DNA from 3 places in the Kitasatospora sp. NPDC058048 genome. Region 2 is predicted to be linked to each of the others. Evidence: riboswitches for the same ligand, from Rfam matches in the RefSeq annotation. Region 2 holds a riboswitch; each other region holds the start of a gene.
The links. A riboswitch is a leader RNA that binds a small molecule or an ion and turns the genes downstream of it on or off. The one in region 2 is predicted to bind cyclic di-AMP.
Positions count from the first base shown of each region.

Region 1: linked by a shared signal. The riboswitch ahead of ACFVVA_RS03715 (transglycosylase family protein) and the one ahead of ACFVVA_RS11605 (peptidoglycan DD-metalloendopeptidase family protein) in region 2 are both predicted to bind cyclic di-AMP.
Region 3: linked by a shared signal. The riboswitch ahead of ACFVVA_RS24305 (transglycosylase family protein) and the one ahead of ACFVVA_RS11605 (peptidoglycan DD-metalloendopeptidase family protein) in region 2 are both predicted to bind cyclic di-AMP.

Region 1 is NZ_JBHVRT010000002.1:384,321-389,513, forward strand. It holds gene ACFVVA_RS03715 (transglycosylase family protein) at 197-1,573, opposite strand; cyclic di-AMP (ydaO/yuaA leader) riboswitch at 1,560-1,730, opposite strand; gene ACFVVA_RS03720 (hypothetical protein) at 2,182-3,141, opposite strand; gene ACFVVA_RS03725 (DUF397 domain-containing protein) at 3,702-3,965, shown strand; gene ACFVVA_RS03730 (ATP-binding protein) at 4,239-4,814, opposite strand.
Region 2 is NZ_JBHVRT010000008.1:247,228-252,420, reverse strand. It holds gene ACFVVA_RS11610 (MFS transporter) at 1-1,168, opposite strand, end outside; cyclic di-AMP (ydaO/yuaA leader) riboswitch at 1,459-1,659, shown strand; gene ACFVVA_RS11605 (peptidoglycan DD-metalloendopeptidase family protein) at 1,662-2,654, shown strand; gene ACFVVA_RS11600 (APC family permease) at 3,049-4,599, shown strand; gene ACFVVA_RS11595 (DUF2470 domain-containing protein) at 4,664-5,193, opposite strand, start outside.
Region 3 is NZ_JBHVRT010000024.1:5,417-10,609, reverse strand. It holds gene ACFVVA_RS24310 (cytochrome P450) at 1-661, shown strand, start outside; cyclic di-AMP (ydaO/yuaA leader) riboswitch at 883-1,051, shown strand; gene ACFVVA_RS24305 (transglycosylase family protein) at 1,057-1,962, shown strand; gene eno (phosphopyruvate hydratase) at 2,290-3,576, shown strand; gene ACFVVA_RS24295 (septum formation initiator family protein) at 3,747-4,268, shown strand; gene ACFVVA_RS24290 (DUF501 domain-containing protein) at 4,240-4,911, shown strand; gene ACFVVA_RS24285 (exopolyphosphatase) at 4,908-5,193, shown strand, end outside.

The DNA of each region.
Region 1 (5,193 bases), on a different contig from region 2:
CACGGGGCTTCGCCGCAGGGATTCGCCACGAGGTACGGCCGGAGGCATGCCGGAACCCCCGGGGAGGAGCGACCAGACTCTCCCCGGGGGCGTGGGCGGTCAGCGTTCGGATAACAGCTGACAGATGATGAAATCTGTTATCTGTTATCCGTCAGCTGTTATCCGTCGTCCGTCGTCCGTCGGCTGTTCGCCGTTCTCAGACCCGGCCGGCGAAGTCCGGGGCCCAGTTGGCGATGCTCTGCTCGCGGACGCCCGAGCTCGGGTTGGCGGCCTCGACGTACTTGCCGTTGCCGACGTAGATCGCGACGTGGTAGACGCCGGAGTCCTTGCCGTTGTTGGACCAGAACAGCAGGTCGCCCGGCTGGAGGCTGTCCAGCGAGACGTGGGTGCTGGCGGCGGCCTGGTCGGCGGCGACGCGCGGGACGGAGACGCCCGCGGCGCGCAGCGCGGCCTGGGTCAGGCCGGAGCAGTCCCAGCCACCGTTGCCGGTGCCGCCGTAGACGTACGCCTGACCGACCTTCGACTCGGCGAAGGAGACCGCGGCGGCCATGCTGCCGGTGGCGGCCGGAGCCTGGGTCTGGGCCGGAGCCTGGGTCTGCGGAGCGGGCTTGGCAGCCGGCTTGGTGGACGGCTTGGCGGCCGGGGTCTGGGCCTGCGCGGTCGGCTGGGCGTTCACGGCACCGCCGTTCGCGGACTGGCCGGACTTCTGCGAGCGGTCGAACCAGGTGAAGTCCGAGCCGGACTTGCCGGTGGCGGACTGGCCGGCCTGGGCCTGGCCGTTGCCGCCGAAGGACAGCTGCTGGCCCGGGTAGATGCTGTCCGGACCCTCGGTCAGGGTGCCGCGGTTGAGCTCGTACAGCCGCTGCCAGCCGCCCTGCACCTTGTGCTGGTCGGCGATCGCGGACAGCCAGTCGCCCTCGACCACGGTGTAGTCGCCGTTCTGGGCCTGCTGCTGGCGCTTCTGGACCCAGTCGCTCCGGTTTCCGGAGGCGGCGGAGTCGGTGCCGGCCTGCGTGCCGTCCTGGGCGGGCGCGGCGGGCTTGGCGGCCGGGGCCTGGGTCTGCGGAGCGGGCTTGGCGGCCGGGGCGGCCGGCTTGGCGCTCTGGGCGGGCTGCGCGGGCTTGGCGGCGGTCGAGCCGGCGGTGGAGCCCGCCGAGGTGTCGACGGCGGCCGCGGCGCCGCCCTTGGTGAGGCCGGCCTGGACCGAGCACACCGGCCAGGCGCCGGGGCCCTGCGAGGCGAGGACCTTCTCGGCGACGGCGATCTGCTGGTCCTTGGTGGCCAGGTCGGCGCGCGCCGCGAAGGCGCTGCCGCCGAAGGCGGACCAGGTGCTGGAGGTGAACTGGAGGCCGCCGTAGAAGCCGTTGCCCGTGTTGATGCTCCAGTTGCCGCCGCTCTCGCACTGGGCGACCTTGTCCCAGGTGGCGACGGTGGCGGCGGAGGCGGTGCCGGAGGCGATGCAGGGGACGGTGAGGCCGACGCCCGCGACGCCGAGGGCGGCGATCACGCGATGGGTGCGGCTGGACAGACGAGTGCCGTTGGTGGGCAGCATGAAGACGCGGTCCTCTCCCACGCCTGCGAGGTGAGCTGTCGGATTCGGGCTGGAGTTGCCCGGCCGCGCTGTGGGCGCGGCTTCACCCCTAGCCCTGGACCGTTCCGGAGATCGGTCCGGGGCGACTTACCTGTGGGTCCCCCGCTCCTGCCGTGGTGCGATTTCGCGCTGCCAGGACATCCGACGGCAGGACTCGGCGTCGCGGATGAACCGGGTTCGTGTGGTCACGAACGGGGAGCACGTTAATCAGACTTAAGTTCAAACTGCAAACGGCTGTGATGCGCATCACGGTTTAGTGGGAACTGCCAAAATTGCCGCTCTTCATGATCGTAAATGATCGTTTTCAGGCAACCCTGTTGCGGAAGCCCACAACTGGCAGCGCTTCAGAAGTGGTGTGACGGCGCGTCGAATCGCGGGCCGGAGCGCCCCGGCGGATGCTGCGGCGGCAGTGATGCGAGCGCCCGCGACCGCGTTTCCTATTTCCTTTCAAATAGGCCAGAACGGACATTCCACTTCATTGCCGTCCGACTTCCGCGGGACGGCCGTGGGCGGGCGGAGCAAAACCGAAGGGCCCGGAACGCATGCCGTTCCGGGCCCTTCGGTGCGCGCGAACCGGCGCGCGGCGTCGACTACCGCCCTGCGGGCTCCTGGGAGGCCGCGTGGGCGCCGCGGACGCCCTCCAGGGCCCCCTCGGCCTCGGCGGCGGCCGCGGCCTCCGCCTCGGCCCGTGCCAGGTCCTCCGGGGACGGCGCGGGCAGCGCCGCCAGGTAGGTGGAGGCGATCAGCTGGCCGACCGACGGGTACGAGCCCAGCGGCGCGGCCGACGGGCAGCCGGTCTCCTCGGCGGCGGTGGCGAGCAGTTCGGAGTCCGCCTCCGGGCCGATCACCAGCGGGGCCAGCGCCGGGCGCTGCGAGCCGGTGTCCCTGAGGTGGTTGACGGCCGCGGCCACCGAGCCGGGCACGTCGAGCGCGGCGGCGACGACCGGCACGGCCAGTCGGGCGGCCAGCAGCACGCCGGTGATACCGGCCGCCGCGGCCGCGTCCTCGCCGCCGACGGTGGTCAGCACCACGCCGTCCGCGGCGGTCGCGATGGCGAACAGCCGGGCGCGGTCGGCCCGGGCCAGCCCGGCCTCGGACAGCCGGACGTGCACGGCCTCGGCCAGCAGCGGGTGCGGGCCCAGCGGGTCGGTGACGGGCGCGCCGTACTCGGCGGCGAGCGCGTGAAGCTCGGTCAGGAAGGTGTGCGGGCCGGGCACCAGCGGCACCAGGACGGGCGTGGGCAGCCCGGCCTCGGCCGCCATGGCCAGCAGCTCGGCCACGGTGCGGTCCTCGCCGCCCGCGCCCTCGCCGCCGTTGCCGGGCAGGTAGCCGACCGCGGTCCGGACGCCGTTCTGCTCGGTGCGGACGATCGAGAGCAACTCCTCGACGACCGAGCGGGACTCGGGCCCGGCGGTCGCGGGCACGGCGAGCACCAGGGCCGGGGCGCCGGCCGGGATCTCGGGGCGCTCGGGACGACGGTGGCGCCCCCGCGCACGGGAGCCTGGAGTACGGACGGGCAGTGGCGCGCCCGGGATGGCTGCGGTGCTCATGCCGGAGATCGTAGGACATCTGCCCGTCCGGCTTGCAGTCGGCTGCCGGGTGGGTTTCACGCGGCAGCGGTCCGGAGCCCGGTGCGTCTCCGGCGCCGGTCCGGGCACTTTGCCTACAATCCGGACATTCCGCTCCCAATCCCCGCGCGACCGCCGGTGGTTGCCTCGACGTGACCCGAGGGGGCCGACGTTGCACCTGGGGCGCGTGAGATGTCTCACAGCATGAGGATGGTTTGACGGAGGGTCACGGGGGTGCGACTCCCGGCATTCGAAGATCAACATTCAGCGGGGAGGCGCTCACGGCCGGTTATCGCGCGCCCGACGATTCATCGGCTATGTCCGTTTACGTACCGTCAGGAGAAGGGTCCGTGAAGAGTTCGCGGCTGCGGGCAAAAGGCCACGTGCACCTGCAACGTCCCGTGCTGATGCACGTGCACTGCAGCTATCATCGCGTCAAGTGAGGCGTTGTGCCGGACCGGTACGGGGCCGGTCCGTTCGTTTCGACGGTGCCGGGGGCGCCGCGCTGGACGACAACTCCGGAAGCTCTTCGGGAGATTTCTATGCACGACTCGCAGGACACGCACGGCTCGTACGACACCTACAACGGGATGGCCGCCGCCGATCTCCAGGGGGTGGTCTGGCAGAAGAGCCGGCACAGCAACTCCCAGGGCAACTGCGTCGAGTTCGCGGCCCTGCCCGGCGGCGATGTGGCGATGCGCAACTCGCGGTTCCCGGACGGCCCGGCCCTCATCTACACCCGGGCCGAGATCGCTGCCCTGCTGCTGGGGGCCAAGGACGGGGAGTTCGACCACCTGGCGGTCTGACCGACCGCCGTGCTCCATCATCGGGGGGCCGTCGTGGGTGCCGACACCACGACGGCCTTTGTCTTTGTCTCCTCCGGGGACCTCCTCGCCGGCGGTCTCCGCTCCGGAGGCGTCCGCACCGGACCGGAAGTCCTCGGCGGTGCCGGGTGGAAGGGCCCGGGGTGTGGTCCTCCCGGGGCTTCCGTCGACCGGCCGTGCGCCGCCCGGCGCAGGGGCCGTCCTGGGCGCGCGGCCCGCTCGGGTCGGGGGCCCGGCCGGGGCGCACGGCCCGTCCTAGGCCGAGCGCCGATGCCGTCCGCCGATCTCGACGGGGCCGTCGAGCGGTGAGCGGCCGCCGAGTCCGGGGTGCCCGTCCAGCGGGGAGCCGACGATCGTCTCCGCCTCGAACATCGCCCAGACCACCTTGCCGCTGCCCAGCGGGTGCCAGCCCCAGGAGCGGCTGAACGACTCCACCAGGTGCAGCCCGCGGCCGGATTCGGCGACGAAGTCGGCCTCCCGTGCGATCGGGCCGATGCTGCTCGGATCGCTCACCGCGCAGACCACCTGGGGTGCGCGGTGCACCAGGCTTATTCGGATCGGGAGCCGGCCCTCCGGGGTCGGCTGTATGGGAAAGTCGTACTCGCCCTGGGTGCCGCCCGACGGGTCGGGCCGTGCGCCGATCGCATGCCGGAGCGCGTTGGTCACGAGTTCCGAGGCCACCAGCGCGACGTCGTCGAACAGCTCCGTCAGGCCCCAGTGCTGGAGCGTGCTCCGAGCGAAGTCGCGCGCGGTTCTGACGGCTTCGAAGCGAGGAGCGAGCGTACAGGTGACCACAAGGGGGTCAACCGCCAAAGCCGTACCGGTGCTCATGAAGAGCTCCTCCCATAAGGGGGCGGACACGGCTGGACCCGCCGGGGTCATGCCGGTCACCTCCGACTCGCTCGGCCGCTCGGCCGCCCCCTCGACCAGGCGCACGCGCACTCGAACGCCCGATGACGCGGGGGACGTCGTCGGGTCGGTGCACGGAGTCGCGCGTGGGGTCGACACGGAGCCCGCGGGATTGCCAGGGATGTGCAGGTGCACGTGCACCATGGTGGTGTGCGCTCACTGCAGATGCAAGAGTCGATTCACGTGCAGTCGCACTATTGGCATATGCAAGCGCCGGATGCACGTGCATCCTGGTGTGTGGAGTGCGGAACTGATAGGAACATCCGTCAGTATCGGCACCGTGAGCGCTCAACTGATGGCA
Region 2 (5,193 bases):
CGGCCAGCACGGTCGCCGTCAGCGGCGCGACCAGCAGCGTCATCCCGCAGCCCATCACCGTGACGGCGGGCAGCACGTCCACCCAGTACGAGGCGTCGGGGCCGATGCGCAGCATCAGCAGCACCCCGGCGGCGCACAGCAGGGGGCCGACGGTCAGCGGGACGCGCGGGCCGATCCGTTTGCCGAGGCGCCCGGCGCGCGCGGACAGTGCCAGCATCAGCACGGTGATCGGCACCAGGGCGAAGCCCGAGACCAGCGGCGAGAACCCGGACACGATCTGGAGCTGCACCACCAGCAGGAAGAAGACGCCGCTGAACGCCGCGTACACGCACAGGGTGACCAGGTTCACCGCGGTGAACAGCCGTGAGGAGAACAGCCCGAGCGGCAGCATCGGTTCGGGCGCGCGGCGTTCGACGGCCACGAAGGCGACGCCGAGCACCACCCCGATCACCCCGCTGACCCAGACCGCCGGGGACAGGCCCTCGCCGGCCGCGGTCAGCGCGTAGGTGATCGCGCCGAGCGCGAGGGCGGCGAGCACGGCGCCGAGCACGTCGAAGCGGCCGGTGGCGGCCTCGTCCCGGGTCTCCGGCACCGACCGGGTGGTCACCGCGATCACGGCGGCGGCGAGCGGCAGGTTCAACAGGAAGATCCAGCGCCAGCCGGGGCCGTCCACCAGCCAGCCGCCGAGGAAGGGGCCGATCGCGGCCGACACCCCGCCGAGGCCGGACCAGAGCCCGACCGCGGCCGAGCGGTCGTCGGGGTGGAAGACGGCCTGGAGCATGGCGAGCGAGCCGGGGGTGAGCAGCGCCCCGCCGATGCCCTGGACGGCGCGGGCGGCGATCAGCACGTGGATGTTCGGCGCCGCGGCGCAGGCCGCGGAGGCGATGGCGAACCAGACCACGCCGATCAGGAAGACCTTGCGCCGCCCGTACCGGTCGCCGAGCGCGCCGCCGAGCAGGATCAGGCCCGCCAGGGTGAGCAGATAGGCGTTCAGGGTCCATTGCAGGGACGCCAGGGAGGCGCCGAGGTCGGCGCCGATCCGGGGCAGGGCGACGTTCACCACGGTGCCGTCGAGCATCGCCATGCTGGAGCCGAGCACGGTCGCCAGTAGTACCCAGCGACCCTGCGCGGTGCCCAGGCGCAGGGTGCCGGCCTCGGAGGTGGCCACGGGCGAATCCTGCGCTGCCGGGGCGCACGTGACAAGGGTCACCGGTGGGTGTGTTGACGGTCGGCGGTGCGTGAACGGGTGGCTGCGGTCCGTCGCCGATCTCGGCGCAGGGTCGTGGATCAGTGGCGGGGGGTGAATGGGTTGTGTACGCACCGTGGGGTCCGGTCTGCGGAGGGTCACCGGAACGGGGGAGATGGTTGCCCTTTCAAAGATCGACATTGCTTCACCCGAACGGATGGGTTTTAGTTCAGCGACCGCCCGGCCAGTCCGGACGGATCCCCCGGGTGGAACGCCGAGTCCTGCCGCTGCCCGGTGGTTCGAAACGAACTCTGTACGGCAGGAGCGGGGGACCCACAGGTAAGTCGCCGGACCGGAGTTCGCGCCTCAGGGCGCGGGCGTCCAGGACCGGCTAGGGGTGAAGCCGCGCATGCGGCCGGGCAACTCCAGCCCGAACCCGACAGCTCACCTCGCAGGCGTCGGAGAGGAAAATTCCATGCCTGCTCAGGCTCGTCGTATCGCCCTGCCCCGCGCCGCCCGTATCGGCATCGCGACCGCCGTCACCGGTGTCTCCTTCGCCCTCCCGCTCGTCACCGCGGTGAGCGCCCAGGCCCACACCGTTCCGGCCGCCCCGGCCGCGCAGGCCCCCGCCTCCACGGACGCCAAGTCGGCCGCGCCGGCCGCTGCCCCGGCCGCCCCGGCCGCGCAGGAGAGCTACCGCGTCGTCAGCGGCGACACCCTGTCCAAGATCGCCGACGCCAAGAACGTCGAGGGCGGCTGGCACGCGCTGTACGAGCAGAACCGCTCGGTCGTCGGCGCCAACCCGAACCTGATCTTCCCGGGCCAGCAGCTCGCGCTGTCGGGCCACGCCGCCGCGCCGGCCGCCGACGCCGCCCCGGCCCAGCCGGCCGCCCCGGCGAAGCCCGCCCAGCCGGCCGCTCCGGCGACCCAGGCCGCCAAGCCGCAGGCCCAGGTCCAGGTGAAGACCGAGGCCGCCAAGCCCTCCGCCCAGCTCCAGACCCAGCTGCAGGTCGCCGCTCCGGCCCCGGTCGTGACCGCCACTCCGGTCGCCGCCGCCACCTCCGGCTTCGTCGCCCCGCTGGCCAACGCGAAGCTCGGCACCGCCTACGGCGTGGCCGGCTCGATGTGGGCCTCCGGCCACCACACCGGCCAGGACTTCGTCGCCTCCACCGGCACCCCGCTGCGCGCCGTCGCCAACGGCGTCGTGGTCAAGGCCGGCAACGGCGGCGCCTACGGCAACGAGGTCGAGATCAAGCTCGCCGACGGCCACTACGCCGAGTACGCGCACCTCTCCTCGATCGGCGTGAGGATCGGTCAGACCGTCACCGTCGGCCAGCAGATCGGCCTCTCCGGCGCCACCGGCAACGTGACCGGCCCGCACCTGCACTTCGAGATCCGCAACGGCTCGGAGTACGGCTCGGACATCAACCCGGTCGCCTACCTGCGCGCGCACGGCGTCGCGCTCTGACCCGGGGCCGCTGAGCCCCGAGGGTTTCTGAACCACCGCTGCTGCGGGGCGAATCGATCCTCCGGGATGGTCATGTCGGGTGACCGCTCGACCGGGTGATCGCCGCACGGCGGACATGGGCGCGGGACACGCCCAGGCCGGCCCGGCCGCACGAGGACCTCCTCGTACGGCCGGGCCGGCCGCTGCCGTTCCGGACCCGCCCGGTCGTGCCCGGTCGTGCCCCGCCCGTCCGGCGGTTCCGGGGCGCCGTTCGACCGGTCGAACGCGGCGTCAACCCGACCGCTCCGGCGGGCCGTCGGCCCGCTCGCGGGGCCGCTCCGGCGCGCCATGCTGTCGGACGGTCAGCGTCCGGCCGGTCCGGCGGTCGGGCGGGTCCGGGAGGCGAGGAGGCCGGATGGCGGTCCGGAGCGGGGACGTGGCGGGGGAGAGGGCCGGGCGGGAGCGGCCGGGGACGGGCGGCGTCGACCGGCTGAAGGCGGACTCGGTCGGCCTGGTCGGCGTGGTGTTCATGGCACTCGCCACCGCGGCCCCGATCACCGCGATGACGGGCAACCTGCCGATCATCGTCGGGCAGGGCAACGGCGCCGGCGCGCCCGCCGCGTACATCGTGGCGACCGTGGTGCTGACGGTGTTCTCGGTCGGCTACGTGGCGATGGCCCGGCACATCACCGCGGCCGGCGCGTTCTACGGCTACGTCTCGCACGGGCTGGGCCGGGTGGTCGGGATGGCCTCGGGGCTGCTCGCGGTGCTGGCGTACGTCGTCACCGAGGCCTCGGCCCTCGGCTTCTTCGCCTACTCGCTGCGCGGACTGGTCCGTTCGCAGCTGGGGGTGGACCTGGGCTGGGGTTGGTACGCGCTGTTCGGGGCGACGGTGATCGGGGTGACGGCCTGGTTCGACCTGCACCTGACGGCCAAGGTGCTCGGGGTGGCGCTGGTGCTGGAGATCGGGGTGCTGGGGGCGGTCTCGTTCGCGGTGCTGTTCTCCGGCGGCGGCCCGGACGGGATCGTGGTCGAGGCCGTGAACCCGCTGAACGCGCTGAGGGGGGTGGGGAGTTCGGGCGCGGCGGCGGCCGGGCTCGGCCTGTTCTTCGCGTTCTGGTCCTGGGTGGGATTCGAGTCCACCGCGATGTACGGCGAGGAGTCCCGCGACCCCAAGCGGGTGGTGCCGCGGGCGACCCTGGTGTCGGTGATCGGTGTCGGACTGCTCTACGTCTTCGTGTCCTGGATGATCGTGTCCGGCAACGGGGTCGGGCACGCGGTCGCGGTGGCGAGCGGCGCCGTGCCGGGCAAGGACGGCAACAGCCTGTTCTTCGACCCGCTCGGCGCGCACCTGGGGGCCTGGGCGGTGAAGGTGTTCCAATGGCTGGTCGTCACCGGCTCGTTCGCCTGCGCGATGGCCTTCCACCAGTGCGCGGCCCGGTACCTGTACGCGATCGGCCGGGAGGGGCTGCTGCACCCGGCGCTCGGCCGCACCCATGCGCGGCACGGTTCGCCGCACGTCGCCTCGGTGGTGCAGTCGGTGATCGCGGTGGGGCTGGTGGCGGGGTTCCTGGCGGCCGGGATGGACCCGTACGCGCACCTGTACACGCTGCTGGCGCTGCTCGGGACGATGGCGATCCTGGTCGTGCAGACGCTCTGCTCCTTCGCCGTGGTCGGGTACTTCCACGTGCGGGGGCGGCACCCGGAGACCGCGCACTGGTTCCGGACGCTGGTCGCACCGCTGGTGGGCGGGGTGGCGATGGCCGGGGTGGTGGTGCTGCTGGTGCTCAACAAGGACGCCGCGGCCGGGGCGGCGGCGCACACGCTGCTGTTCCGGCTGATCCCGTACCTGGTGATCGGGGTGTTCGCGGGCGGGGTCGGGCTGGCGCTGGCGGTGCGCCGTTGGCGGCCCGAGCTGTACGCGCGGATCGGGCGGGTGGTGCTGGAGGACGCGGTCGAGCGGTGACCGGGCGGGTGGTGCTGGGGGTGCGGTCGAGCGGTGACCGGCCGGCGCTCGCGGTGCGCCGGGTTCAGCGCCGGTGGACCGGCAGGCCGTACTGGGCGGCGGCCAGCAGCGCGTGCATCCGGTGGCCGAAGTCCTCGGTGTCCCGGGCCGGTTCGGGGAAGACCAGGCGGACATCGCGGTGGCCGTGCGGGTGGTCCAGGCGCAGCACCAGGCCGTAGCGGTCCAGGGCGAGCGGGCGGACCTCGGGGTCGTGGGTGAGCACGGCCGGGTCGAGCAGCCGGGTGAGGACGTCGAGCGCCTCGGCGTGGTCGTCGGCGAAGTGGGTGAGCAGCGCGGCCTCGTGCCGGGCCAGCGGGTCGGGGCCGGCGAGCGCGAGGTCGGCGGCGGTGATCGCGCCGGTGCCGTACGGGGTGGCGAGGACGGCGTGGGCGACGTCCACCCGCAGGTGCACGCCGAGGCCGTCGTCGGCGAGGTGGGCCAGGTGGAGCCGGCCGGCCAGGGTGAGGCGGGCGCGGACCCGGTCGCGGACGGCGACGGGGGCGATGTCGGTGACGTCGAGGACGACGGCGAGACCGTCGGCGGCGCCGATGGCGG
Region 3 (5,193 bases), on a different contig from region 2:
CCTGACCGAGAACGAGGCCGCGGCGATGGCCTTCATCCTCCTGTTCGCGGGTTTCGAGACCACCGTGAACCTGATCGGCAACGGCACGTACGCCCTGCTGCGCAATCCGGAGCAGCGCGGGTTGCTGCAGGAGTCGGTGGCCCGCGGGGAGAGCGCGCTGCTGGAGACCGGGATCGAGGAACTCCTGCGCTACGACGGGCCGGTGGAGATGGCGACCTGGCGGTTCGCGACCCGTCCGCTGGCCATCGGCGGGGTGGACATCCCGGTCGGTGACCCGGTGCTGGTGGTGCTCGCCGCGGCGGACCGCGACCCGGCCCGGTTCGCGGCCGAGAACACCCTGGACCTGGCCCGGACGGACAACCCCCACCTGGGCTTCGGGCACGGCATCCACTACTGCATCGGCGCTCCGCTCGCCCGCTTGGAGGGCCGTGCCGCGCTGACCACGCTGCTTTCCCGGCTGCCCGATCTCCGGCTCGCGGAAAACGCGGACGACCTGCGGTGGCGCGGTGGTCTGATCATGCGTGGGCTGCGCGAACTGCCGGTGGAATTCAGTCCGGAGAGCCGCTCCCCGCACGCCTCTCCGCAGACCCCTTCGCACGCGCCTTCGCAGGCCTCTCCGCAGGCCTCTCCGAACACTCCCGCCACGCCTCCGACGTGCTGAGATCGCACTGACGGGACGTCGTGAACCACCTGCCGACGGGGGTGTGAACACCCATCAATCCGGACATAACACCGCCGTTGGTAGGCGATCGAACACACGCCGTAATTATTGTGTGATATCGACGATATGAGCTTGTGATTGGTCTGATGATCTGTCTACTCTCCCTGGAGTTCGCAGCTGCGGACCTCGTACGCGGAACGCCGAGTCCTGCCCGCCGCGTCACGGGAAACCGACCAGAACCCTGGGCAGGGGCGGGGGAACCAGGTTTGTTGCCGTCTCCCCACGGCTTGGGGTGAAGCCGCCCGAGCGGAATCGTTTCCGCATACGGCGGCCGGGCCACCTCCCGGTCCGAACCCGACAGCTCACCTCGCAGGCGTGCGGAGAGGGACCTCTTCATGCTGTTCGTTGGAACTGGCCGTCACCGTCGTCGCACCCAGGCCGAGAAGGCCATCGCCGTCGCCGGTGTGGCCGGCGTCGGACTCGCGATGCCGCTCCTCACCGCCACCGGCGCCTCCGCCGCCCCCGCCTCCACCTGGGACGCCGTCGCCCAGTGCGAGGCCGGTGGCAACTGGAGCATCAACACCGGCAACGGCTTCTACGGCGGCCTCCAGTTCACCTCCAGCACCTGGAAGGCGTACGGCGGCACCGCCTACGCGCCGCAGGCCAACCAGGCCAGCAAGGCCCAGCAGATCTCGGTCGCCGAGAAGGTGCTGGCCTCGCAGGGCCCGGGCGCCTGGCCGGTCTGCTCCCAGAAGGCCGGTCTGACCAAGGGCGGCGCCCCGGCCGCGGTCGACACCTCCTCGGACGCCAAGCCGCAGTCCGCCGCCAAGCAGCAGACCCCGAAGCCCGCCGCCAAGCCGGCCGAGAAGCCGGTCGCGCAGCAGCCCGCCGCCCAGAAGCAGGCCCAGAAGCCCGCCGCGCAGCCGGTCCAGCAGGCCGCCCCGCAGCAGCAGGCGCAGCCGCAGACCCCGGGCTTCTCCGGCAAGGCCGGCTGGGACGCCGACGCCAAGGTGTACTGGTACCAGAGCAACGGCGCCTGGTACTGGACCAGCCACCAGAGCGTCTACCAGCAGTACGCCGGCCAGGCCGCCGCCCAGCCGCAGTACGCCCCGCAGGCCGCGCAGTCGGCCCCGCAGACCGCCGGTCACGACTACACCGTCCGCGCCGGTGACACCCTGTCGACCATCGCCGCCGCCCAGGGCGTGTCCGGCGGCTGGCACGCGCTGTACGAGCAGAACCACGGCACGGTCGGCGGCGACCCGAACCTGATCATGCCCGGCCAGGTGCTGCACCTCGGCTGAGCCGGCCCGCTCGACGTCGCCCGCTCGACGTCGCCCGCTCGACGCCGGCCCGCCCGCCGCACCCGGCGCCGACGCCGCCCCGGCCCACCGTCCGAAGGGGACCGGTCCTACCGGTCCCCTTCGTCCGCATTCGCCCGCTCCGGTGGGACAAGCTGGGACAAGCAGGTGAACTACCGGTGGGTAGTGGGGCCACACGCTGAGACGGGACCGAGGCGGACGTGGCCCCGGGAGCCCGGGCGGTTAGGCTCTGGTCGTAACGACTCCGCAATCGTCCTGCTGACAGCACCCACCGTCAGACCGGACCCTGCTTCCGCAAGGAGATGCCTCGTGCCGTCCATCGATGTCGTCGTAGCCCGTGAGATCCTCGACTCCCGCGGCAACCCCACGGTCGAGGTCGAGGTCGGCCTCGACGACGGCAGCACGGGTCGTGCCGCTGTCCCGTCGGGTGCTTCCACCGGCGCCTTCGAGGCGCTGGAGCTGCGTGACGGTGACAAGAACCGCTACTTCGGCAAGGGCGTCGAGAAGGCCGTCCTGGCCGTCATCGAGCAGATCGGCCCGGAGCTGGTCGGCTACGACGCCACCGAGCAGCGCCTGATCGACCAGGCCATGCTGGACCTGGACGCCACCCCGGACAAGTCCTCGCTCGGCGCCAACGCCATCCTGGGCGTCTCGCTGGCCGTCGCGCACGCCGCCTCCGAGGCCAGCGACCTGCCGCTGTTCCGCTACCTGGGCGGCCCGAACGCGCACGTCCTGCCGGTCCCGATGATGAACATCCTCAACGGCGGGTCGCACGCGGACTCCAACGTCGACATCCAGGAGTTCATGATCGCCCCGATCGGCGCGGAGTCCTTCTCCGAGGCCGTCCGCTGGGGCGTCGAGGTCTACCACACGCTCAAGGGCGTGCTGAAGGAGCGCGGCCTGTCCACCGGTCTGGGCGACGAGGGCGGCTTCGCCCCGAACCTGGACTCCAACCGCGAGGCCCTGGACCTCATCGTCGAGGCCATCGAGAAGGCCGGCTACGTGCCCGGCCGTGACGTCGCGCTGGCCCTGGACGTCGCCTCCTCCGAGTTCTACGAGGACGGCGCCTACCAGTTCGAGGGCAAGGACCTCACCGCCGCCGAGCTCATCGAGTACTACGCCGAGCTGGTCGCCGCCTACCCGCTGGTCTCCATCGAGGACCCGCTGGACGAGTCCGACTGGGACGGCTGGAAGGCCATGACCGACAAGCTGGGCGACAAGGTGCAGCTGGTCGGCGACGACCTGTTCGTCACCAACCCGGCCCGCCTGGCCCGCGGCATCGAGACCGGCACCGCCAACGCGCTGCTGGTGAAGGTGAACCAGATCGGCTCGCTGACCGAGACCCTGGACGCCGTCGAGCTGGCCCAGCGCAACGGCTACCGCTGCATGATGTCGCACCGCTCCGGCGAGACCGAGGACGTCACCATCGCCGACCTGGCCGTCGCCACCAACTGCGGCCAGATCAAGACCGGTGCCCCGGCCCGCTCCGAGCGCGTCGCCAAGTACAACCAGCTGCTGCGCATCGAGGAGATCCTCGACGACGCCGCCGAGTACGCCGGCCGCGGCGCCTTCCCGCGCTTCCGCGCCGCGGAGTAGCAGGAACGGCCGCTCCGTGGAGCGACCGGGCCCGGCCGCCGCGCGGAGCGATCCGCACGGCGAGCACGAGGGCCGGGCGCTCCCGGTAGCGCACGCCTGACCGGTGCCCCGCCGTTCACCCCGTAGGGTGGACGGCGGGGCACCGTCGCGACCAGGAGGGGATACGGGAGATGGCTGGCTGGAGGATCCCGGGCTTGGCGGCCCGGCCCCGGTTCACGAGCCGGGCGACCGTCCTCGTCCTGGTGCTCTGTTCGCTGGTGGCGATCCTCGCCTACCCGACGCGGCAGTTCATCTCCCAGCGCGCCGAGATCTCCGCCCAGCGGGCGAAGGCCGACCACGCGCGCCAGCAGGTCGAGCAGCTGCGCCGGGAGAAGGCCCGCTGGCAGGACCCGGAGTACGTGAAGGCGCAGGCCCGCGCCCGGCTGCACTACGCGGTGCCGGGGGAGACCCCGTACATCGCGGTGGATCCGGCCGGCCGGGCCTCCGCCCAGCCCTCCTCGTCCGCGGCGGGTGCGGCCTCCTCCGGCAGCGCGGCCTCCGGAAGCGCCGCCGACCGGACGAAGGCCGCCAAGCCCTGGTACGCCGGCATCTGGGATTCGGTGGACGCCGCCGACACCGCGGCGGCGGCCCCCGCCACCCCCCTTCCCCTCCCACCGTCCCCCGTTGGAGACACCTCCCCCCATGACCACTGAGAACCACCCCTCCGTCTCCGACGCCGACGTCGCGGCCATCGCCGCCCAGCTCGGCCGGGTGCCGCGCGGCCTGCGCGGCGTGGCGCACCGCTGCCCCTGCGGCAACCCGGACGTCGTGGAGACGGCCCCCCGGCTGCCGGACGGCACGCCGTTCCCCACGCTCTACTACCTGACCTGCCCCAAGGCCGCCTCGCTGATCGGCACCCTGGAGGCGGAGGGCGTGATGAAGGACCAGAGCGCCCGGCTGGCCGAGGACCCGGAGCTGGCGGCCTCCTACCAGAGGGCGCACGAGGACTACATCGCCCGGCGCGACGCGATCGAGGTGCTGGAGGGCTTCCCGAGCGCCGGCGGCATGCCGGACCGGGTGAAGTGCCTGCACGTGCTGGTCGGCCACTCGCTGGCGGCCGGCGAGGGCGTCAACCCGCTCGGCGACGAGGCGATCGGCATGCTGGAGGACTGGTGGGCCAAGGGCCCGTGCGTCTCCCCGGCGGAGGTCGAGGCCGCCGGTGAGCGGGTCGCCCGCAACCGCGCCAAGGAGCAGGACCACGAGGCCGTGATCGCCGCCAAGGAGCAGAAGACCGCCGAGCGCGCCGCGAAGAAGCGCGCCGAGGAGGAAGCCGCGGCGGAGCGGGAGTCCGAGTGAGCACGACCCGCGTGGCCGCGATCGACTGCGGCACCAACTCGATCCGCCTGCTGGTCGCCGACCTCGACCCGGAGACGGGGGAGATCGCCGACCTCGACCGCCGGATGATCGTCAACCGGCTGGGCCAGGGCGTGGACCGCACCGGCCGGCTGCACCCCGACGCGCTGGCCCGCACCTTCGCGGCCTGCCGGGAGTACCAGGAGATCATCGCCGGCTTCGGCGTCGGCCCGGAGCGGGTCCGCTTCGTCGCCACCAGCGCCTCCCGGGACGCCGAGAACAGCG